DNA from 3 places in the Streptomyces sp. B1I3 genome. Region 2 is predicted to be linked to each of the others. Evidence: riboswitches for the same ligand, from Rfam matches in the RefSeq annotation. Region 2 holds a riboswitch; each other region holds the start of a gene.
What was found. A riboswitch is a leader RNA that binds a small molecule or an ion and turns the genes downstream of it on or off. The one in region 2 is predicted to bind thiamine pyrophosphate.
Positions count from the first base shown of each region.

Region 1 (6,493 bases), 1.6 Mb from region 2:
GCAACCTGGAGGAGGCGCTGGGCCGGATCCTCGCCAAGGAGCAGAACGCCGGCTGACCAGGGAAGGCTGCCCGGACGCCGGGCGACCGCGGACCACGGAGACACGGGGCGGTTGCCCGGCGCCTTCGGTCAGGCCTTGCGGCGCCGCCCCTTCCCGGTCCGTACGGCTGCGGGAGCTCCGGCTTCCGCGCCGAGCCCCGTGCGGTCCGCGGAGACCACCAGGGCCGCGAGCACCGTCGTCACCGGCACCGAGGCGACCAGACCGATCGACCCGACCAGGGTGCGGACGATCTCCTCGGCGACCAGTTCACTGTTGGCCACCGCCCCCACACTGCTCTGGGCGATCGAGAAGAGCAGCAGCAGGGGCAGCGCGGCGCCCGCGTAGGCGAGTACGAGCGTGTTGACGACCGACGCGATGTGGTCGCGCCCGATCCTGATGCCCGCGCGGTAGAGCCGGCGCACGCCCATGGTCGGATCCGCCTGGTTCAGCTCCCAGACCGCCGACGTCTGCGTGACGGTCACGTCGTCGAGCACACCCAGCGATCCGATGATCACCCCGGCCAGCAGCAACCCGCTCATGTCGATGTCCGGATACAGCCCGTGGATGAGGCCGGTGTTGTCATCCGTGTTGCCCGTCAGGCTCGCCCAGTCGATGAACGAGGAGCCCAGCAGCCCGATCAGCAGCAGCGAGATGAGCGTGCCGATGACGGCCACCGAGGTGCGGGCCGTGAGGCCGTGGCAGGTGTAGAGGGCGATCAGCATGATCGCGCTGGCGCCGATCACCGCGACGACCAGCGGATTGGACCCCTGCAGGATCGCCGGCAGGATGAACAGCGTCAGCACGGCGAACGAGACCGCGAGCGCGATCAGTGCCATGAGCCCGCGCAGCCTGCCCACGACGACCACCGCGAGCGCGAAGATACCGGCCAGCAGCGCCATCGGGAACGTACGGTCCACATCCGTCACCGAGTACTGCAGGTCATGGGGAGCGTCGGGGGCGTAGGCCACGACCACCCCCTGGCCCTCGTGGAGTTGCCGGGGCGCGTCGGGCTGGATGACCTCGACGAACGTGCGGCCCTCGTCCTTGCCGCTCATCACCTCGACCGTGGCCTTCTTGCACAACCCCGACTGTTCGGCGACCGCCTCGCGGCCCGACGGCGTGGACGTGTCTCCGGTCGGGGGCACCTGAGCGGCGTTGACGTCCGCGCAGTCGACCTTGTCGACCTTCACCACCCTGCCCTCCTGGGTCTGCCGGTCGAAACCGACGCCCGTGCGCTCGTGGGAGGGGGCGCCGCCGGGCCAGAACGCCACGAGACCGACGAGGACGGCGGTGGCGAAGGGGATCAGGACCGCGGCGATGACCTTGCGCAGATGCTTCGACACGGGGGCGGCAGGCCCGTGGCTGTGCGTGTGGGCATGCCCATGACTCTGCGTGCTGCCTGATGCGTGGCCGTGGGTTTCGGGGGCGCTTCCGGGAGACGTCACCCGGCGATCATCCCAAGAACGGGGGAGGCCCTCTGGCCAGCACGCCAGGAGGGAGGCTAGCGTGGAGGCACCTTTGCACACGCGGGAGCTCGGAGCACCGGGCTGAGAGGGCGCTGACCTCCGTATTTCGTTACGGGACACGCTGCGCCGACCGACGAACCTGTTACCGGGTAATGCCGGCGTAGGGAGTAGGTCTCATGACCACAGCGGACGCACGCACGCCTGCCTCGGCGCGGAACGCGCAGAACACCGAGGCCGGGAAGTCCATCGGCTGGCACAAGGGGTACGTCCAGGGCTCACGCCCGGACCTCCGGGTGCCTGTCCGTCAGGTGCACCTCACCAACGGCAAGGACGTGACGCTCTACGACACGTCCGGGCCCTACACCGACCCCACCACCGAAACCGATGTCCGGCGCGGGCTCGCGCCTCTGCGGGAGAACTGGATCATCGCCCGCGGCGACACCGAGGAGTACGCGGGCCGCCCCACGCGTCCCGAGGACGACGGGCTCAAGCACACGTCCCCGCGAGGTGGGCTCCGCAACCTCGACGCGGTCTTCCCCGGACGTCCCCGCCAGCCGCGCCGCGGCCGGGACGGCCGGCCGGTCACCCAGCTCGCGTACGCCCGCCGGGGTGACATCACCCCGGAGATGGAGTACGTCGCGATCCGGGAGAACGTCGCACCCGAGGTCGTGCGCGAGGAGATCGCGGCGGGCCGGGCCGTGCTGCCGGCCAACGTCAACCATCCCGAGATCGAACCGATGATCATCGGCAAGCGGTTCCTGGTGAAGGTCAACGCCAACATCGGGAACAGCGCGGTCACCTCCTCCATCGAGGAGGAGGTGGACAAGATGACCTGGGCCACCAAGTGGGGCGCCGACACGGTCATGGACCTCTCCACGGGGCGCAACATCCACACCACCCGCGAGTGGGTCCTGCGCAACTCCCCCGTGCCGATCGGCACCGTACCGCTCTACCAGGCCCTCGAGAAGGTCGACGGCCGGGCCGAGGAGCTGACGTGGGAGATCTACAAGGACACCGTCGTCGAGCAGGCCGAGCAGGGCGTCGACTACATGACGGTGCACGCCGGGGTCCGGCTGCCGTACGTCCCCCTGACGGCCCGTCGCAAGACCGGCATCGTCTCCCGAGGGGGCTCGATCATGGCGGCCTGGTGCCTCGCCCACCACAAGGAGTCCTTCCTGTACGAGCACTTCGAGGAGCTCTGCGAGATCCTCGCGGCCTACGACGTGACGTACTCGCTCGGTGACGGGCTCCGGCCCGGGTCCATCGCGGATGCCAACGACGAGGCGCAGTTCGCCGAACTCCGCACGCTCGGTGAACTCAACTCCGTGGCCAAGCGCTTCGGTGTCCAGACGATGATCGAAGGCCCGGGCCACGTCCCGATGCACAAGATCAAGGAGAACATCGACCTCCAGCAGGAGATCTGCGAGGAGGCGCCGTTCTACACGCTGGGCCCGCTGACCACCGACGTCGCACCCGCGTACGACCACATCACGTCGGGCATCGGGGCGGCGATGATCGCCTGGTGGGGGACGGCGATGCTCTGCTACGTCACCCCGAAGGAGCACCTGGGGCTGCCCAACCGTGACGACGTGAAGACGGGCGTCATCACGTACAAGATCGCCGCGCATGCGGCTGACCTCGCCAAGGGGCACCCGGGAGCCCAGGAGTGGGACGACGCGCTGTCGGACGCCCGGTTCGAGTTCCGGTGGGAGGACCAGTTCAACCTGGCCCTCGACCCGGACACGGCACGGGAGTTCCACGACGAGACGCTGCCCGCCGAGCCGGCCAAGACGGCACACTTCTGCTCGATGTGCGGCCCGAAGTTCTGCTCGATGAAGATCTCGCACGACATCCGGCGTGACCACGGGGTGGGACAGGAGGAGATCGAGGCCGGCATGGCCGCGAAGTCCGAGGAGTTCGCAGCCGCCGGCAACAGGGTCTACCTGCCGATCGCGGACTGAACCACGCGTGTGCCCGGCGGTGTTCGGCCGGTGGGCGCGTCTTTCGACCTGCGGCGCTGCCCGGGGCCACGATCGGCTCCGGGCAGCGCCGCTGCCGTTCCCCCTCGTCGGAGTCGTTGACCGGACGGTTGCCGAAGTGTCCCGTCCCTGGCCGACTTCTGTCTCCGGCTCCCGCTCCGGAGGCCCTGCGGCGGCCCTTCGGCGACGGATTGGACACGGTATAGCGGCAGGTGGATGTACGTTCTCGCAGGGAGCCAAAGGCTGTTGACCGCATCCTTATCTGTGCTTTATGTTCCGCTGTGCTTGGCCGAAAGTGTGTGCGTCCCGACCGGGGGCGCCAGGGGAGGGAAGCACAGTGAACTGGTACCTGAACGTACTCAAGAACTACGCGGGATTCAGCGGGCGTGCGCGCCGCAAGGAGTACTGGATGTTCGTACTCTTCAACTTCATCGTGGCCGTGGTGCTGGTCGCCATCGGCGCGGCCCTCAAGACCCAGATCCCGTACATCATCTACATCGTCGCGGTGCTGATCCCGATGCTCGCCGTGGTCGTCCGCCGTCTGCACGACACCGGCCGGTCCGGCTGGTGGTTCCTGATCACGTTCGTCCCCCTCGTGGGCGGCATCATCCTGCTCGTCTTCATGTGCACCGAGGGTGCCCGTGGGACGAACGAGTACGGCGCCGACCCGAAGCTGGCTCCGCAGGCGATCTGATGGCGTGCTCCGACAGGGGCGCGCCGAGCAGTGACGGGAGGCCGGGCCGGCAGCGAGCCGCCCGGCCTCTGCCGTGCCGGGAGACGGGCGCGAGACGGCGGGGCGCGGGCGGCGCGGGCCGCACGGCGGGTAGGGCGGGCCGGATCACTCCGGCTGGTGCTCGGGACCGCCGAAGTCCGGACTGGTGAAGTCGGGACTGGTGAAGGTCGGCCGTGGTCCGGCGGACGGGCCGTCCTGGGGACCGGAGAAGTGCGGCCGGCTGTAGCCCATCTTCGGGATGCGGTTGGCCGACCGGTGCGGAGTCCGCGCGGCGGGCCCCGCCGTCGGGTCGGCCAGGGCGTCCCGGAGGAAGGGCAGGATGCCGCGCTCCAGCAGGGCGTGGCGCCAGGCCTCCCTGGCGCGTGCCACTTCCTCGGGGAGTCCGTCGCCCTCGTCCAGCGCCGGCAGTGCCGTGGCACCGTTGCGCAGGGCGGTGACGAGGAGCCCGATCGCGGCGATCAGGATGGCCGCGGCGGCGACCGCGGCGAAGAACCACCCGGCGGCGACCATCGTGGCGGCGAAGGCCAGAGAGGGGCTCAACGCCTTCAGGAGGTAGCCGACCAGCAGGAATATCAGGGCTGCCGTCCCCGCGAGAACGGGGGCCAGTGCGGTGATCACCGCCAGGGTTCCCGCACCCGTACGGTCCGTCTCGTCGGGAGTCCGGCCGAGTACGGGCTCCGGCGACGAGGCGGCCGGACCGCGCAGCTCACCCCGGGCCTTGACGTAGTGCTCGTACTCGGTGGCTGCCGCCGAGGTGATCAGGGCGGTCGCGTCGAGCGCCATCGTCCGCAGTTGTTCCGCGTTCAGCCGGTCCCCGACGCCGTCCAGGTCAGGGCGTTCGTGGGCATGGCGCAGGGCGTCGGCAAGGATCCGCTCGTACTCGGGTCGGTCCTCGGCCAGCAGGTGCGGAGCGCTGTTCATGTGCATCCCCCGATGCTCCGTAGGGCCTGATCGGCCGCGTGGGGCCGGGCGATCGGGCGGAAACGGAGGAGAGCCTGCTACTGATACGCCGATGGTAGAGCGACTACGGCACAGGGTGACAGGGGGTTTCCGGAAATAGGCCCAGCAGGCGGCGGCGTCAGGCGGACATGCGTCTTCCCGCGGCGGTCGTCAGTCATGCAGGGGTAGTTGCACGACCAGCAGCTTTCCGGCCATGGTGACTCCGCCGTCCATGGCGATGGCCAGCCCGTCGGCGTACACGTGCGGACCGTCGACCACGGTGCGCTCGCTGTTCTCGCCGTCCTCCGACCCGACCTCGCCGAGCAGGTAGGGAATCGGGCTGTGGCCGTGGACGACCCGCCGGCCGCCGTACGTCGACATCAGCTCTCGCACGGCCTCCGCCCCGCCCCCGTCCCGGAAGGCGAACCTCCTGGTGAGCTTGCGGAAGAGGTCCCAGCACTCGTCGGCGTCATGCCGCGTCAGAATGGCGTGGACCGTGTCGTTGACGTCCTCGATGGTGGATCCGTAGTCGAGGTAGGCCGTCGTGTCGGAGTGCATGAGCAGGTGGCCGTCCTCCTCGACGACCGCGTCGAGACGGGCCATCCACTGCAGGTGGACGTCCTGGAGCCGCTCCATGTCCGTCTTCTGTCCGCCGTTGAGCAGCCAGGCGGCCTGGAAGGTGGCGGTTCCGGCGCCCGAGTTCACCGGGGTGTCACCGAACCTCTTGGCGCCGATGAGCAGGAGCTCGTGGTTGCCCATGAGGGCCTTGCAGTAGCCGCCTGCCGCCGCGGCCTCGGCGGAGAGCCGCATGACCAGGTCGATGACTCCGATCCCGTCAGGCCCGCGGTCGGTGAAGTCGCCGAGGAACCACAGCCGTGCGTTGCCCGCGGCCCAGTGGCCGTCGGCGTCGACGAGTCCCTGCTCGCCGAGCGCGGCCAGCAGCTCGTCCAGGTATCCGTGGACGTCACCGACGACGTACAGCGGTCCGCGTGGCGCGTCGGCTGCGGAGACCGGCTCCGCGGCTGTCTGCACCTGGAGTGTGTCGCCGCGGTTGATGACGGGAAGATCGCGCTCGGTGGGGGTGTACCCCTCCGGCAGCTCGCCGCCCGCCATGGCATTGCCGGGATGGGGCGACGGCGGGGGCATCGGCACCTGCGCATACGGCGGTACGCGGAAGTCACGCAACGTCGCTGTCCGCACCACGGGTTCCTGACCGGCCCCCTGAGTCATCGACCCCTCCACCACCGTTGCGCCGCCGTACACCTGACGGGCCCTGCCTGGTAGGGGTGGTCCGCGGTGTCGTGCGCCCATCATAGGAATGCGGATCGTGCTGTGTG
Region 1 covers NZ_JAUSYD010000001.1:3,987,284-3,993,776, reverse strand. The annotation lists gene QFZ58_RS18360 (SsgA family sporulation/cell division regulator) at 1-56, shown strand, start outside; gene QFZ58_RS18355 (YibE/F family protein) at 129-1,484, opposite strand; TPP riboswitch at 1,556-1,689, shown strand; gene thiC (phosphomethylpyrimidine synthase ThiC) at 1,682-3,466, shown strand; gene QFZ58_RS18345 (DUF805 domain-containing protein) at 3,822-4,178, shown strand; gene QFZ58_RS18340 (hypothetical protein) at 4,323-5,144, opposite strand; gene QFZ58_RS18335 (metallophosphoesterase) at 5,328-6,401, opposite strand.
Region 1: it holds a riboswitch for thiamine pyrophosphate, as region 2 does, so the genes downstream of both, thiC (phosphomethylpyrimidine synthase ThiC) here and QFZ58_RS10875 (thiamine ABC transporter substrate binding subunit) in region 2, are expected to answer to the same signal.

Region 2 (6,493 bases):
GCCGCGGTCGTACGCGACGGTGCGGAGATCGCCATCGTCATCGGTGGAGGCAACTTCTTCCGTGGCGCCGAGCTCCAGCAGCGCGGCATGGACCGGGCACGGTCCGACTACATGGGCATGCTCGGCACGGTCATGAACTGCCTGGCGCTCCAGGACTTCCTGGAGAAGGAGGGCATCGACTCCCGCGTCCAGACGGCCATCACGATGGGCCAGGTCGCGGAGCCGTACATTCCGCTCCGGGCCGTACGGCACCTGGAGAAGGGCCGGGTCGTGATCTTCGGCGCCGGTATGGGGATGCCGTACTTCTCCACCGACACGACCGCTGCTCAGCGCGCCCTGGAGATCGACGCCGAGGCGCTGCTGATGGGCAAGAACGGGGTGGACGGGGTCTACGACTCCGACCCGCGCACCAACCCCGAGGCGGTGAAGTTCGACGCCCTGGAGTACGGCGAGGTGATCGCCCGCGATCTCAAGGTCGCCGACGCCACGGCCATCACCCTCTGCCGCGACAACCAGCTCCCGATCCTCGTCTTCGAGCTGACGGCGGAGGGCAACATCGCGCGCGCGGTCAAGGGTGAGAAGATCGGCACGCTCGTGAGCGACGCGAGCACCCGGGCCTGACGGCCCACAGGATGGACAACGGCCTGCCGGTCGGACACCGTGCAGGTGAGGACGCGACGCAGGATCCGCAGGACCCGACGATGCCGGGTCCACCCAAGACACGCAGGAGCACGTGGTGATCGAAGAAATCCTCCTCGAGGCCGAGGAGAAGATGGAGAAGGCCGTCGTCGTCGCCAAAGAGGACTTTGCCGCGATCCGTACCGGCCGTGCGCACCCGGCGATGTTCAACAAGATCGTCGCCGACTACTACGGCGCGCTGACCCCGATCAACCAGCTCGCCTCGTTCTCGGTCCCCGAGCCGCGGATGGCCGTGGTGACCCCGTTCGACAAGACCGCACTGCGCAACATCGAGCAGGCGATCCGTGACTCCGACCTGGGTGTCAACCCGAGCAACGACGGCAACATCATCCGCGTGACGTTCCCCGAGCTCACGCAGGACCGCCGCAAGGAGTACATCAAGGTCGCCAAGACCAAGGCCGAGGACTCCAAGATCTCGATCCGCTCCATCCGCCGCAAGGCCAAGGAGACGCTCGACAAGCTCGTCAAGGACAAGGAGTCCGGCGAGGACGAGGTCCGCCGCGCGGAGAAGGAGCTCGACGACACCACCGCGAAGTACGTCGCGCAGGTGGACGAGCTGCTCAAGCACAAGGAAGCCGAGCTGCTCGAAGTCTGATGAACGACTCTTCCTGGGGCGCCCCGCAGGGAGCCGGCTCCTGGGGCGCGCCCGAGATGGGGGCCGCCCCGGCGGGTCCTGCCTACGATGTGCACGGCGCCCAGCAGACTCGGCCCATGCCCATCGTGCCGGACGTTCCCGACGCAGGTAGAGACGCTGACGACCGCGATGACCGGAGCAGGGACGCCGCGCGCGTCAGCGGCCCCCTGTTCCGTGACGAGAAGCCGCAGGTGCCCATGTCCAGCCCCTCGCAGCCGCCCCCGCCGCCCAAGAAGCGTGCGGGGCGTGATCTGCGGGCCGCCATAGGGGTCGGCGTGGGACTCGGCGCGGTCGTCGCCGGCTCGTTGTTCATCGTGAAGGCCGTGTTCGTCGGCGTGGTCGTGCTGGCGGTGGTGGTCGGTCTGTGGGAACTCACCTCCCGTCTCAAGGAGCGCAAGGGGATCAACGCACCCCTCGTGCCGCTCGCCGTCGGCGGTGCCGCCATGGTGGTCGCCGGCTACGTGCGGGAAGCGGAGGGCGCCTGGGTCGCCATGGCGCTCACGGCGCTCGCGGTGCTCGTCTGGCGGATGACGGAGCCGCCCGAGGGTTATCTCAAAGACGTCACGGCCGGTGTCTTCGCCGTGTTCTACGTGCCGTTCCTGGCCACGTTCGTCGCCATGATGCTCACCGCCGACGACGGTTCGTGGCGGGTGCTGACCTTCCTGCTGCTCACCGTGGTCAGCGACACGGGCGCGTACGCGGTCGGCTGGCGCTTCGGCACGCACAAGCTCGCCCCGCGCATCAGCCCGGGGAAGACCCGTGAGGGTCTGCTCGGGGCCGTCACCTTCGCCATGGTCGCCGGCGCGCTGTGCATGCAGTTCCTCATCGACGACGGCCGCTGGTGGCAGGGGCTGCTGCTGGGCCTCGCCGTCGCCGCCAGCGCCACCCTCGGCGACCTGGGCGAGTCCATGATCAAGCGGGATCTCGGCATCAAGGACATGGGAACGCTGCTGCCCGGTCACGGCGGCATCATGGACCGCCTCGACTCTCTGCTGCCGACCGCGCCGGTCGTCTGGCTGCTGCTGGTCCTGTTCGTCGGATCCGGCTGAGCCGGGCGGCGGCTTCCCGCGTCGCGCAGTAACGGGTGGGGCCCGGCGTCCGGTGGACGCCGGGCCCCACCCGTCTTCGTTCCCCCCGGCGCCTGGGAGACGTTTCGTTCCCCCCGGCGCCTGGGAGACGTGCAGCCCGTCCTGCGGAGCCGTAGGGGACGAGTCGTCGAGGGGCCGTGTCCTGGCGCCTCGACGCGGGGAGCTCACCGCCGGGCCCCGGAGCACCACCCGCGCCTGCGGTCGCCCCGCCGGACGAGGGCTGACAGGCGTTCGCCGGCGCGGGGGCGGGGTGCGGGGTCCACCGTGCGATCGGTCACGCTCCTCGCGCGCACGTGGGCCGTCCCTGGGCCGTGGAACACCGCCGGCCACGGCCGACGTCGACCGTGCGCGCCCCCGGAATCCCGCCCGGCCCCTCGGTGGACCTGAGCGTTCCGGCTCGTCTGCGACACTGGAAGAACCATGCCTAAGCCCGGAGAACTCACTTTCGTCGCGCCCCGCGGAGCCAAGAGGCCGCCGCGGCATCTCGCCGACCTCACGCCCGACGAGCGCAAGGAAGCAGTCGCCGCGATCGGCGAGAAGCCCTTCCGCGCCAAGCAACTGTCGCAGCACTACTTCGCGCGGTACGCGCACGACCCGGCCGAGTGGACCAACATCCCGGCCGGATCGCGCGACAAGCTCGCCGAGGCGATGTTCCCCGACCTGATGTCCGTGGTGCGTCACATCAGCTGTGACGACGACACCACCCGCAAGACGCTCTGGAAGCTGCATGACGGGACGCTCGTCGAGTCCGTCCTCATGCGCTATCCGGACCGGGTGACCATGTGCATCTCGTCGCAGGCCGGATGCGGGATGAACTGCCCGTTCTGCGCCACCGGCCAGGCCGGCCTGGACCGCAACCTCTCGACCGCCGAGATCGTGCACCAGATCGTCGACGGGATGCGGGCGCTGCGCGACGGTGAGGTACCGGGCGGGCCGGCGCGGCTGTCCAACATCGTCTTCATGGGCATGGGCGAGCCCCTGGCGAACTACAACCGGGTGGTCGGATCGATTCGCCGGCTGACGGACCCGGAGCCGGACGGCCTCGGGCTCTCCCAGCGGGGGATCACCGTCTCCACGGTGGGTCTGGTGCCGGCCATGCTCCGCTTCGCCGACGAGGGCTTCAAGTGCCGCCTCGCCGTCTCCCTGCACGCCCCGGACGACGAGCTGCGCGACACGCTCGTCCCCGTGAACACGCGGTGGAAGGTCCGGGAGGTCCTGGACGCGGCCTGGGAGTACGCGGAGAAGTCCGGCCGCCGCATCTCCATCGAGTACGCCCTGATCCGCGACATCAACGACCAGGCCTGGCGGGGCGACCGGCTCGGCCGGCTGCTCAAGGGCAAGCGGGTGCACGTCAACCTGATCCCGCTCAACCCGACGCCGGGCTCCAAGTGGACCGCCTCGCGGCCCGAGGACGAGAAGGCGTTCGTGGAGGCCATCGCGGCCCACGGTGTGCCGGTCACGGTCCGGGACACCCGCGGCCAGGAGATCGACGGGGCCTGCGGGCAGCTGGCGGCCGCCGAGCGCTGAGGCAGGTCCGGCGGGCGGCGTGATCCGGCCGGAGGGGCATGATCCGGCCGGTGTAGCCTGGTGCGGAAATCAACTTCATATTCCGACAGGGGAGCGCCACAGCGCTGAGAGTGCGGCACCGAGGACAGGTCGGCCGCAGACCCTCTGAACCTCGCCCGGGTCATTCCGGGTAGGAAGTTCGGACCTTACTCAAGCTGTTGCGCCCTGCCCGCTCACGGAGCGGGCAGGGCCGCGTCTCTTCCTGGTCATCTCCAGGAGGAATCACATGAACACCACCACGAAGTACGCGGCGACGGCTCTCGCCGCCGCCCTCGGGGTCACCGTGCTCGCGGGCTGCGGGGACTCCGACGACAAGGCTTCCGGTGGCTCGGGGGCCGGCTCGAAGACCGTCACCCTCGTCAGCCACGACTCGTTCAACGCGTCGGACGCCGTCCTGAAGGCGTTCACGAAGGAGACCGGCTACACGGTCAAGGTACTCAAGAGCGGTGATGCCGGAGCGGCGCTCAACCAGGAGATCCTCACCAAGGGCTCTCCCCGGGGCGACGTGTTCTTCGGCGCCGACAACACGCTGCTCTCCCGCGCTCTGGACAACGGCCTGTTCACGCCGTACGCGGCGAAGGGCCTCGACCGCGTCGCCGCCGACACCCAGCTCGACGCGGAGAAGCACCGGGTCACGCCCGTCGACACCGGCGACATCTGCGTCAACTACGACAAGAAGTACTTCGCCGACAAGAAGCTCGACCCGCCGAACTCCTTCGACGACCTGCTGAAGCCCGCGTACAAGAACCTCCTCGTCACCGAGAACGCCGCGACCTCGTCGCCCGGCCTCGGCTTCCTCCTCGGCACCGTCGCCACCCACGGCGAGAACGGCTACCAGGACTACTGGAAGAAGCTGAAGAACAACGGCGTCAAGGTCGTCGAGGGCTGGGAGCAGGCGTACAACGAGGAATTCTCCGGATCCGCCGGCGGGAAGAAGGCGAAGGCGGACCGGCCGCTCGTCGTCTCCTACGCCTCCAGCCCGCCGGTCGAGGTGCTCTACGCCGACCCGCAGCCCACCGAGGCCCCGACCGGCGTCGCCACCGGCACCTGCTTCCGCCAGATCGAGTTCGCCGGTCTGCTGGACGGCGCGAAGAACGAGGCGGGCGGCAAGGCGCTGCTGGACTTCCTGATCAGCAAGCGGTTCCAGGAGGACATGCCGCTCAACATGTTCGTCAACCCGGTGGTGAAGGACGCGAAGCTGCCGGAGCTCTTCACGAAGTTCGGTGCCACCGTCGACAAGCCGGCGACCGTGGCACCGGACGACATCGCCGAGAACCGTGAGCAGTGGGTCCGGTCGTGGTCCTCGCTCGTCGTGAAGTAACCCCCCGCCCCGCCCGCCGGGGTGACGCGCGGGGGAGCGCGGTGCGGTTCGGCCTGATGGCCGTGCCCGCCGTGTTCTTCGCGCTGTTCTTCGCCTACCCGGTCGTCGCGATCGTCGGCCGGGGGCTGAAGGCGGACGGCGCCTGGCAGTTCGGCCGCGTCGGCGAGGTGCTGAGCCGGCCGGACATCCTCGACGTCCTGCGGTTCACCACCTGGCAGGCCCTCGCCTCGACGGCGCTGACCCTCCTGATCGCGCTGCCGGGAGCCTACGTCTTCGCCCGCTTCGACTTCCCCGGCAAGCAGCTGCTGCGGGCCGTGGTGACCGTGCCGTTCGTCCTGCCGACCGTCGTCGTGGGCACGGCGTTCCTGGCACTGCTGGGGCGCGGCGGATTCCTCGACGAGCTGTGGGGCATCCGGCTCGACACCACCGTCTGGGCGATCCTGCTCGCCCACGTGTTCTTCAACTACGCGGTCGTCGTCCGCACCGTGGGCGGTCTGTGGTCGCAGCTGGACCCCCGCCAGGAGGAGGCCGCACGGGTCCTCGGTGCCGGACGCCTCGCCGCCTGGCGGCGGGTGACGCTGCCCGCGCTGGCCCCGGCGGTGGCCGCCGCCGCCCTGATGGTCTTCCTCTTCACCTTCACCTCCTTCGGGATCGTCCAGATCCTCGGTGGCCCGGCCTACTCCACGCTGGAGGTGGAGATCTACCGGCAGACGGCGCAGCTGCTCGACCTGCCGACGGCAGCCGTGCTGACCCTGGTGCAGTTCGCGGCCGTGGGCGGCGTCCTCGCCCTGCACGCGTGGACCGTGCGGCGCAGGGAGACGGTGCTGAAACTGGTCGATCCGGCGACCACCGCCCGGCCGCCACGCGGGGCAGGGCAGCGGGCGCTGCTCGGCGGTGTGCTGCTGACCGTGCTGCTGCTCATCCTGCTGCCGCTCGGAGTGCTGGTGGAACGCTCCCTGGACACGTCCGGCGGCTACGGGCTCGGCTTCTACCGGGCGCTGCAGTCCGCCGAGGCCAGCGGCTCGACCTTCCTCGTTCCGCCGCTCGACGCCATCGGGAACTCCCTTCGCTACGCCCTGGTCGCGACCCTCATCGCCCTCGTGATCGGCGGCCTCGCCGCCGCCGCCCTCACCCGGCGGGCAGGGCGGCTGGTGCGCGGTTTCGACGCGTTGCTGATGCTGCCGC
Region 2 covers NZ_JAUSYD010000001.1:2,411,077-2,417,569, reverse strand. The annotation lists gene pyrH (UMP kinase) at 1-621, shown strand, start outside; gene frr (ribosome recycling factor) at 737-1,294, shown strand; gene QFZ58_RS10885 (phosphatidate cytidylyltransferase) at 1,294-2,382, shown strand; gene rlmN (23S rRNA (adenine(2503)-C(2))-methyltransferase RlmN) at 2,842-3,948, shown strand; TPP riboswitch at 4,026-4,142, shown strand; gene QFZ58_RS10875 (thiamine ABC transporter substrate binding subunit) at 4,214-5,308, shown strand; gene QFZ58_RS10870 (iron ABC transporter permease) at 5,365-6,493, shown strand, end outside.

Region 3 (6,493 bases), 3.5 Mb from region 2:
CAGCTCCCGCGCGTAACCGAGACCGACCTTGGCGAGACCGCCGGCCACGGGGACGTGACCGCCTATCGGATTGCGCATGGTGTTGCCAGTCCTCCGTGGGCCCGGACCGTCTCCGGCCGGGTGTTCTCCGGCCCCGGCCGCCCCGTGACCCAGGGATGCCGTGCCGGGTCGTGTGCGGCCTAGAGGCCCTTCGTCCTGATGGTGATCCGCGAGCCCTCCGCGGCCTTCTTCCCGCCGTCGACCGACTGGCTCGCGACCGTGTCGCCGAGGGGGAGGAACGGACGGTCGACCTTGACCTCGAACCCCGCCTCCTCCAGTGTGCTCCGGGCCTTGTCGACGTCCTTCCCGGTGACGTCGGGGACCTCGATCATGCGGGGGCCGTCGGACACCGTCAGCTCGACGGTGTCGCCCTCTGCGACCTCCTCGCCGTCCGTGGGCGACTGCCGCGCGACGTCGCCCGCGGCCTCGGCGGAGTGGACGCGGTCCGCCAGCACCTCCGCCTCGAGACCCGCCTCCTCCAGCACGGCCTCGGCGTCCGCGACGGCGAGGCCCCTGACGTCGGGTACGTCGACCGGGCTGCCCTTGCTGACGACGAGCGCCACCGCGGAGCCCGCGTGGCGCTCGGTGCCGATGGCGGGGTCGGTACGGACCACCTCGCCCCGCCCCACGTCCTGGCTGAACTCGCGGGTCACCATCCCCTGCTCGAGTCCCGTCTTCTTCAGCTCACGCCGTGCGTCGGCGAGCGAGAGGCCCTCGACATCAGGAACCTCCACGAGCTCCGGACCCCGTGAGATCACCAGCTTCACCGCGTCGTTGCCCCGGATCCGCTCACCCGAGCCGGGATCGCTGCTGATCACCGTGCCGCGCTCCACCGTGTCGCTGTAGGCGTGTCCGACACCCTTCACGTCGAGGCCGGCATCGGAGAGCCTCTTCTCCGCCACAGCCTGCGTCCGGCCGAGGAGGGAGGGGACCCGGGTGAACTGCCCGGAGTTGATGTACCAGACACCGGCGCCGGCTCCCAGCACCAGCAGCAGGGCGAGGAGCGCGAACGTCCCCCGCCGGGGGACCGCCGCGAAGGGACCGCGCGGGCCGCGTCCCCTCCGCGGGGGCGGCGGGGGCGTCTCCAGGCGACTGGTGTGGTGCGCGGTGCCCTGGCCGGCCGGGATCACCCGCGGGATGACGCTCGTACGGTCCTCGGTGGCGTCGTGCACCTCGGCGACGGCCTGCGGAGGCGCCGCGTCCAGCTGCTCCTCGGTCAGGGCCGCCCTGACCTCCCGCGAGCGGGCGAGCAGGGCCACGGCGTCGTGGGGCCGCGCTTCCGGATCGCGGGCGGTGGCGGCGGCCACCAGCTCGTCCAGCCCGGCCGCCAGGCCGGGGACGGCGGCGGACGGGGCCGGTACGTCCTCGTTGAGGTGCTGGTAGATGACCTGGGCGGCGGTGTCGCCGGTGTGCGGCTTGCCGCCGGTCAGCATCTCGTACAGCACGACTCCGCAGGCGTAGACGTCGGCGCGGGTGTCGGCCGTGCCGTGCTCGATCTGCTCCGGGGCGAGGTACGACACGGTGCCCAGGAGCGATCCCGTGGTGTCCGTGACGGTGCCCACCGCGCGCACGAGTCCGAAGTCGGCCACCTTGACGCGGCCGTCGTCCCCGATGAGGACGTTCTCCGGCTTCATGTCACGGTGCACGAAGCCCGCGAGGTGCGCGGCACCCAGCGCGGCGAGGACCGGCTCCAGGATGTCCAGCGCGGCCCTGGGCTGCAGGGCGCCGCGTTCGCGCAGGACGTCGCGCAGGGTGCACCCCGCGACGTACTCCATCGCCAGGTAGACGTACGCGCCCTGCGCGCCCTGGTCGAAGACGGCCACGACGTTGGGGTGCGCGAGCCGGGCGACGGACTTGGCCTCGCGGATGAAGCGCTCGACGAACGCGGCGTCGGTCGCCAGCGCCGGATGCATCACCTTGAGGGCGAGCACACGGTCGAGCCGGGTGTCCACGGCCCGGTAGACCGTGGCCATACCGCCGACCGCGATGCGCGAGTCGATGCGATAGCGGCCGTCGAGCAGCTGCCCGACGAGCGGGTCCTGAAGGGTCGTGTCCACAGAGCGAGTCTACGAGCCGCCACGGACACCGCGGACGGCCCCGGTCGGGCCCGGGACCGTTCCGCAGCCAATCCGTGACAGGGACATGTAGGTGTGCGTGTGACGGCGACGCGGGGCCGCGGGCTCCGCCGCCCGGCGACGGCGTCAGAAGGCCGGGCGCTCCGGGTCCAGCACCGCCCTGCCCTCCGAGGGCGAGGACGCCTCGGCGAAGTGGCGGCGCGGGATGCGGCCGGCCCGGTGGGCCAGGCGCCCGCCTTCCACCGCGTGCCGCATCGCAGCGGCCATGAGCTCCGGCTCCTGCGCCCGGGTGACCGCCGAGGCGAGCATCACGGCGGAGCACCCCAGTTCCATCGCCAGAGCCACGTCCGAGGCGGTCCCCGCACCCGCGTCCAGGATCACCGGGACCTCGGCCCGCTCGACGATCAGCTGGAAGTTGTGCGGGTTGCGGATGCCCAGACCGGAGCCGATGGGGGAGCCGAGCGGCATGATCGCCGCGCACCCCACGTCCTGGAGCTTCCCGGCCAGGACCGGGTCGTCGTTCGTGTAGGGCAGCACGGTGAAGCCGTCGTCGACCAGGGTCTCGGCGGCGTCCAGCAGCTCGATCGGGTCCGGCAGCAGGGTCCGCTCGTCGGCCACGACCTCCAGCTTGATCCAGTCGGTCCCCAGCGCCTCCCGGGCCAGCCGGGCTGTCAGCACCGCCTCGCCCGCGGTGTAGCAGCCGGCGGTGTTCGGCAGGACCTGGACGGAGAGCCGTTCCAGGACGGAGAGCACCGAGCCCTGCACCGTCGGATCGAGCCGGCGCATCGCGACGGTGGTCAGTTCGGTGCCCGACGCGACGAGGGAGCGCTCCAGTACGTCCAGGCTGGGCGCCCCGCCCGTCCCCATGATCAGCCGGGACGAGAACGTGGCGGAACCGAGGGTGAACAGATCGTCGGACATGGTCAGCCTCCCTGGACCGCGGTGAGGACCTCGACACGGTCGCCGTCGGCCAGCACGGTGGCGGACCACTCACCGCGCGGGACGACGGCCTCGTTGAGCGCCGCGGCGACCCCGGAGCGCGCCCCGGTCAGGCCCGCGACCAGGGAGTCCAGAGCGGTACCCGCCGCGACACTGCGCGCCCGCCCGTTGACGGACACGGAGACGTTGACGGACCCGGGGACGGGCGCCGGAGGGGATGCGGGCGCCGCAGCGGACGCGGGCGCCGGCTCGGCTGCGGGCGCGGAGGCGCCCGTGGGCGCGGACTCGGTCATGCGGGCTGCTCCTGGGAGACGGGGGCACGGACTGCGTCGTGGGAAGGTGCGGCGGGGGGCCGGCCGAAACGGTGTGACGCGAAGGGGCGCGCCACCTCCGGCAGCTCGCCGGTGGCCAGTACGTGGCCCATCACGTCGCCGGTGACGGGCGTCAGCAGCACCCCGTTGCGGTGGTGCCCGGTCGCCAGGTGCAGGCCGGGCAGTGCGGTCGGGCCCAGCAGCGGGGCGTTGTCCGGGGAGGCGGGGCGCAGTCCGGCGCGGGTCTCCGTCAGCGGCAGCTCGGTGATCCCGGGCACCAGTTCGTGGGCGTCGCGGAGCAGTTCGTAGACGCCGCCCGCGGTGACGGTGGTGTCCCAGCCCTGCTCCTCACTGGTGGCGCCGACGACCAGCTCGCCGTCGGCACGCGGCACCAGGTAGACGTGGCTGCCGCGCACGACGGCCCGTACCGTACGGCTGAGGAAGGGGGCGTACGCGCGCGGCACCGTCAGGCGCAGCACCTGCCCCTTGACCGGGCGGACCGGCGGCACGACGGCCTCCGGCAGCCCTTCGAGCCGGCCGCTGAGACTGCCGCCGGCCAGTACGACCTGTCCGGCCCCCAGCTCCGTGCCGTCGGCGAGCACCCCACCGGCCGCGCGCCCGTTCACGACGGACAGCCGCCGGACCCAGGCCCGGTGGAAGACCACCCCGGCCCGCTCGCATGCGGTGACCAGCGCCGAGGCCAGCCGTCTGGGGTCCACCTGGTGATCGCCGTCCGCCCTCAGCCCGCCGCGCACGCCGGGGGCGAGCATCGGCTCCAGGCGGCGGCACTCGCGGCCGCTGAGCCACTCGGACTGCAGGCCCGAGCGCTGCTGCAGGGCGTGGAGCTCCCGCAGATGGGCCCGGTCGTCCGCGTCCAGCGCGACGGACAGGGTGCCGCAGGCGCGGAAGCCGGTCCGCTGCCCGCTCGCCTCCTCCAATTCGGCGACGAACGCCGGATAGCGGGCGGCCGAGGCCACGTTGAGGCCGAGCAACGTCTGCTCGCCGTAGTGGAGTTCGGTGACGGCGGCGAGCATGCCCGCGGCGACCTGGGCCGCCCCGCCGCCGGGTTCGGGATCGGCCAGCGTCGTACGCAGGCCGCGCTGGGCCGACCGCCAGGCGGTCACCAGCCCGATGATGCCTCCCCCGACGACCAGGACGTCGGATCGGTTTCCGGAGATACGCATGGGCGTCCAGCCCCTCCCTTCGCCGGCATGACCCGGATCAGGTTCGTACGGTCGGAGGCCGGTCAGCCTCCCTCTCAGCCCGGTGCGTCCGGGCTCCCGCGAGTGTTCTACGGTGGCCAGCCTAAACCCCGCCGTCCACAGCCAGTAAGGGGAACAGCAACCGTGGCCCGTTCACTCGACGGACTCGTCCTCTCGCCCGTGGCCGACCAGGCCCCCGGTCAGGTCGGCACCCGGACCCGCTTCACGTACCACGAGCAGGACGGCCGCATATGGGCCGAGTACGAGGGCGGTGACGTCGTCCGGGGCCACCTCGTGGGCACCCGTGACGCGGACGTGCTGGATTTCCGGTACGTCCAGCTGAAGCAGGACGGCACGACCTCCGGCGGCCACTGCGTCTCGACCGTCACGGACCTCCCCGACGGCCGGGTGCGGCTGGACGAACGGTGGGCGTGGGAGTCCGAGGAGGGAAGCGGGACGAGCGTCGTGGAGGAGCTCGCTTCCTGAGCGATCGTCAGATGATTAGGGTGGACGGGTGAGCGAGCAGACATCGGACCGGGCAGCGGGAGAGCGGCCCCGGAACGTCGTGGTCGTGGGCGCGGGCATGGCCGGCGTGCAGACGGTCGTGGCCCTGCGGGAACGCGGGTTCACCGGCCCCGTCACCCTCATCGGCGCCGAACCGCACCAGCCCTACGACCGGCCGCCGTTGTCCAAGGCGGTCCTGCTCGGCACGGCCGAGGACTCCGCCTTCGACGTCGACTTCGAGGCACTGGACATCACCCTGCGCCTGGGACTCGACGTGACCGGCCTGCGCGCCGCGGCGCACGAGCTGGACACGCGGGACGGGCCTGTGCCCTACGACGTCCTGGTCATCGCCACCGGCGCCGAACCCGTCGGCCTGCCGGGCGCGGACGGTGTGCCAGGCGTCCACCTGCTGCGCACCCTCGACGATGCCGCACGGCTACGGCCCGTCCTGGAGCGGCAGCACGACGTCGTGGTCGTCGGCGCCGGCTGGATCGGGGCCGAATTCACCACCGCGGCCCGCGCCGCAGGGTGCGCGGTCACCGTGGTCGAAGCCGCCGGGCGTCCCCTCGCGGGCACCCTGCCCGCCGAGGTGGCGGAGCCGATGGCGGCCTGGTACGCCGAGAGCGGAGCCGAACTCCTCACCGGCACCCGCGTCGCCCGTGTCGAACCGGGCGCCGTCCACCTGACGGACGGCCAGACCGTCCCGGCCGGAGCGGTGGTCGTCGTCGGCATCGGCGCGCGGCCGGCCACCGGCTGGCTCGCCGGCTCCGGCATCGCGCTCGGCCCGGACGGCTCGGTCACCGCCGACGGCTCGCTGCGCACCTCGCTCCCCGATGTCCACGCGGTGGGCGACTGCGCCTCCTTCCCCTCGGCCCGCTACGGCGAGCGGCTGCTCGTCCACCACTGGGACAACGCCCTCCAGGGGCCCCGGACGGTCGCCGCCGTCATCGCGGACGGCCTCCCCCGGACGTACGACCCCGTGCCCTACTTCTGGTCCGAGCAGTTCGGCCGCTTCGTGCAGTACGCGGGCCACCACGCAGGAGCCGACACCCTGCTCCGGCGGGGAGATCCCGCCGACCCGGGCTGGACGGTCTGCTGGCTGCGGCAAGGGGTCCTGGTCGCGCTGCTGGCCGTCAGCAGGCCGCGCGACCTGGCCCAGGGGCGCAGGCTCATCGAGGCGGGGGCGCGCATGGATCCGGAACGCGTGGCTGACCCCTCCGTGCCCCTGAAGTCGGCGACGTCCTAGGTCCGGGGCGCCCCGGACGGGAGCCGGGCCGCCCGTCCGGGGCGCCCCGGACGGGCGGCCCGGCTACCGGCTGTCGGTCGGGGATGGCACGCTTGTCCTCGTGACCGAGATTGACGCAAAGACCGATGCTCTCGTCCCCGCCTGGCTCCACCTCCCCGACATCGCGGAAATGCTCGA
Region 3 covers NZ_JAUSYD010000001.1:5,877,202-5,883,694, forward strand. The annotation lists gene QFZ58_RS26710 (deoxyribonuclease IV) at 1-78, opposite strand, end outside; gene pknB (Stk1 family PASTA domain-containing Ser/Thr kinase) at 180-2,096, opposite strand; gene QFZ58_RS26720 (thiazole synthase) at 2,241-3,035, opposite strand; gene thiS (sulfur carrier protein ThiS) at 3,038-3,232, opposite strand; gene thiO (glycine oxidase ThiO) at 3,343-4,548, opposite strand; TPP riboswitch at 4,546-4,658, opposite strand; gene QFZ58_RS26735 (hypothetical protein) at 4,711-5,052, shown strand; gene QFZ58_RS26740 (NAD(P)/FAD-dependent oxidoreductase) at 5,081-6,316, shown strand; gene QFZ58_RS26745 (Rv2175c family DNA-binding protein) at 6,417-6,493, shown strand, end outside.
Region 3: it holds a riboswitch for thiamine pyrophosphate, as region 2 does, so the genes downstream of both, thiO (glycine oxidase ThiO) here and QFZ58_RS10875 (thiamine ABC transporter substrate binding subunit) in region 2, are expected to answer to the same signal.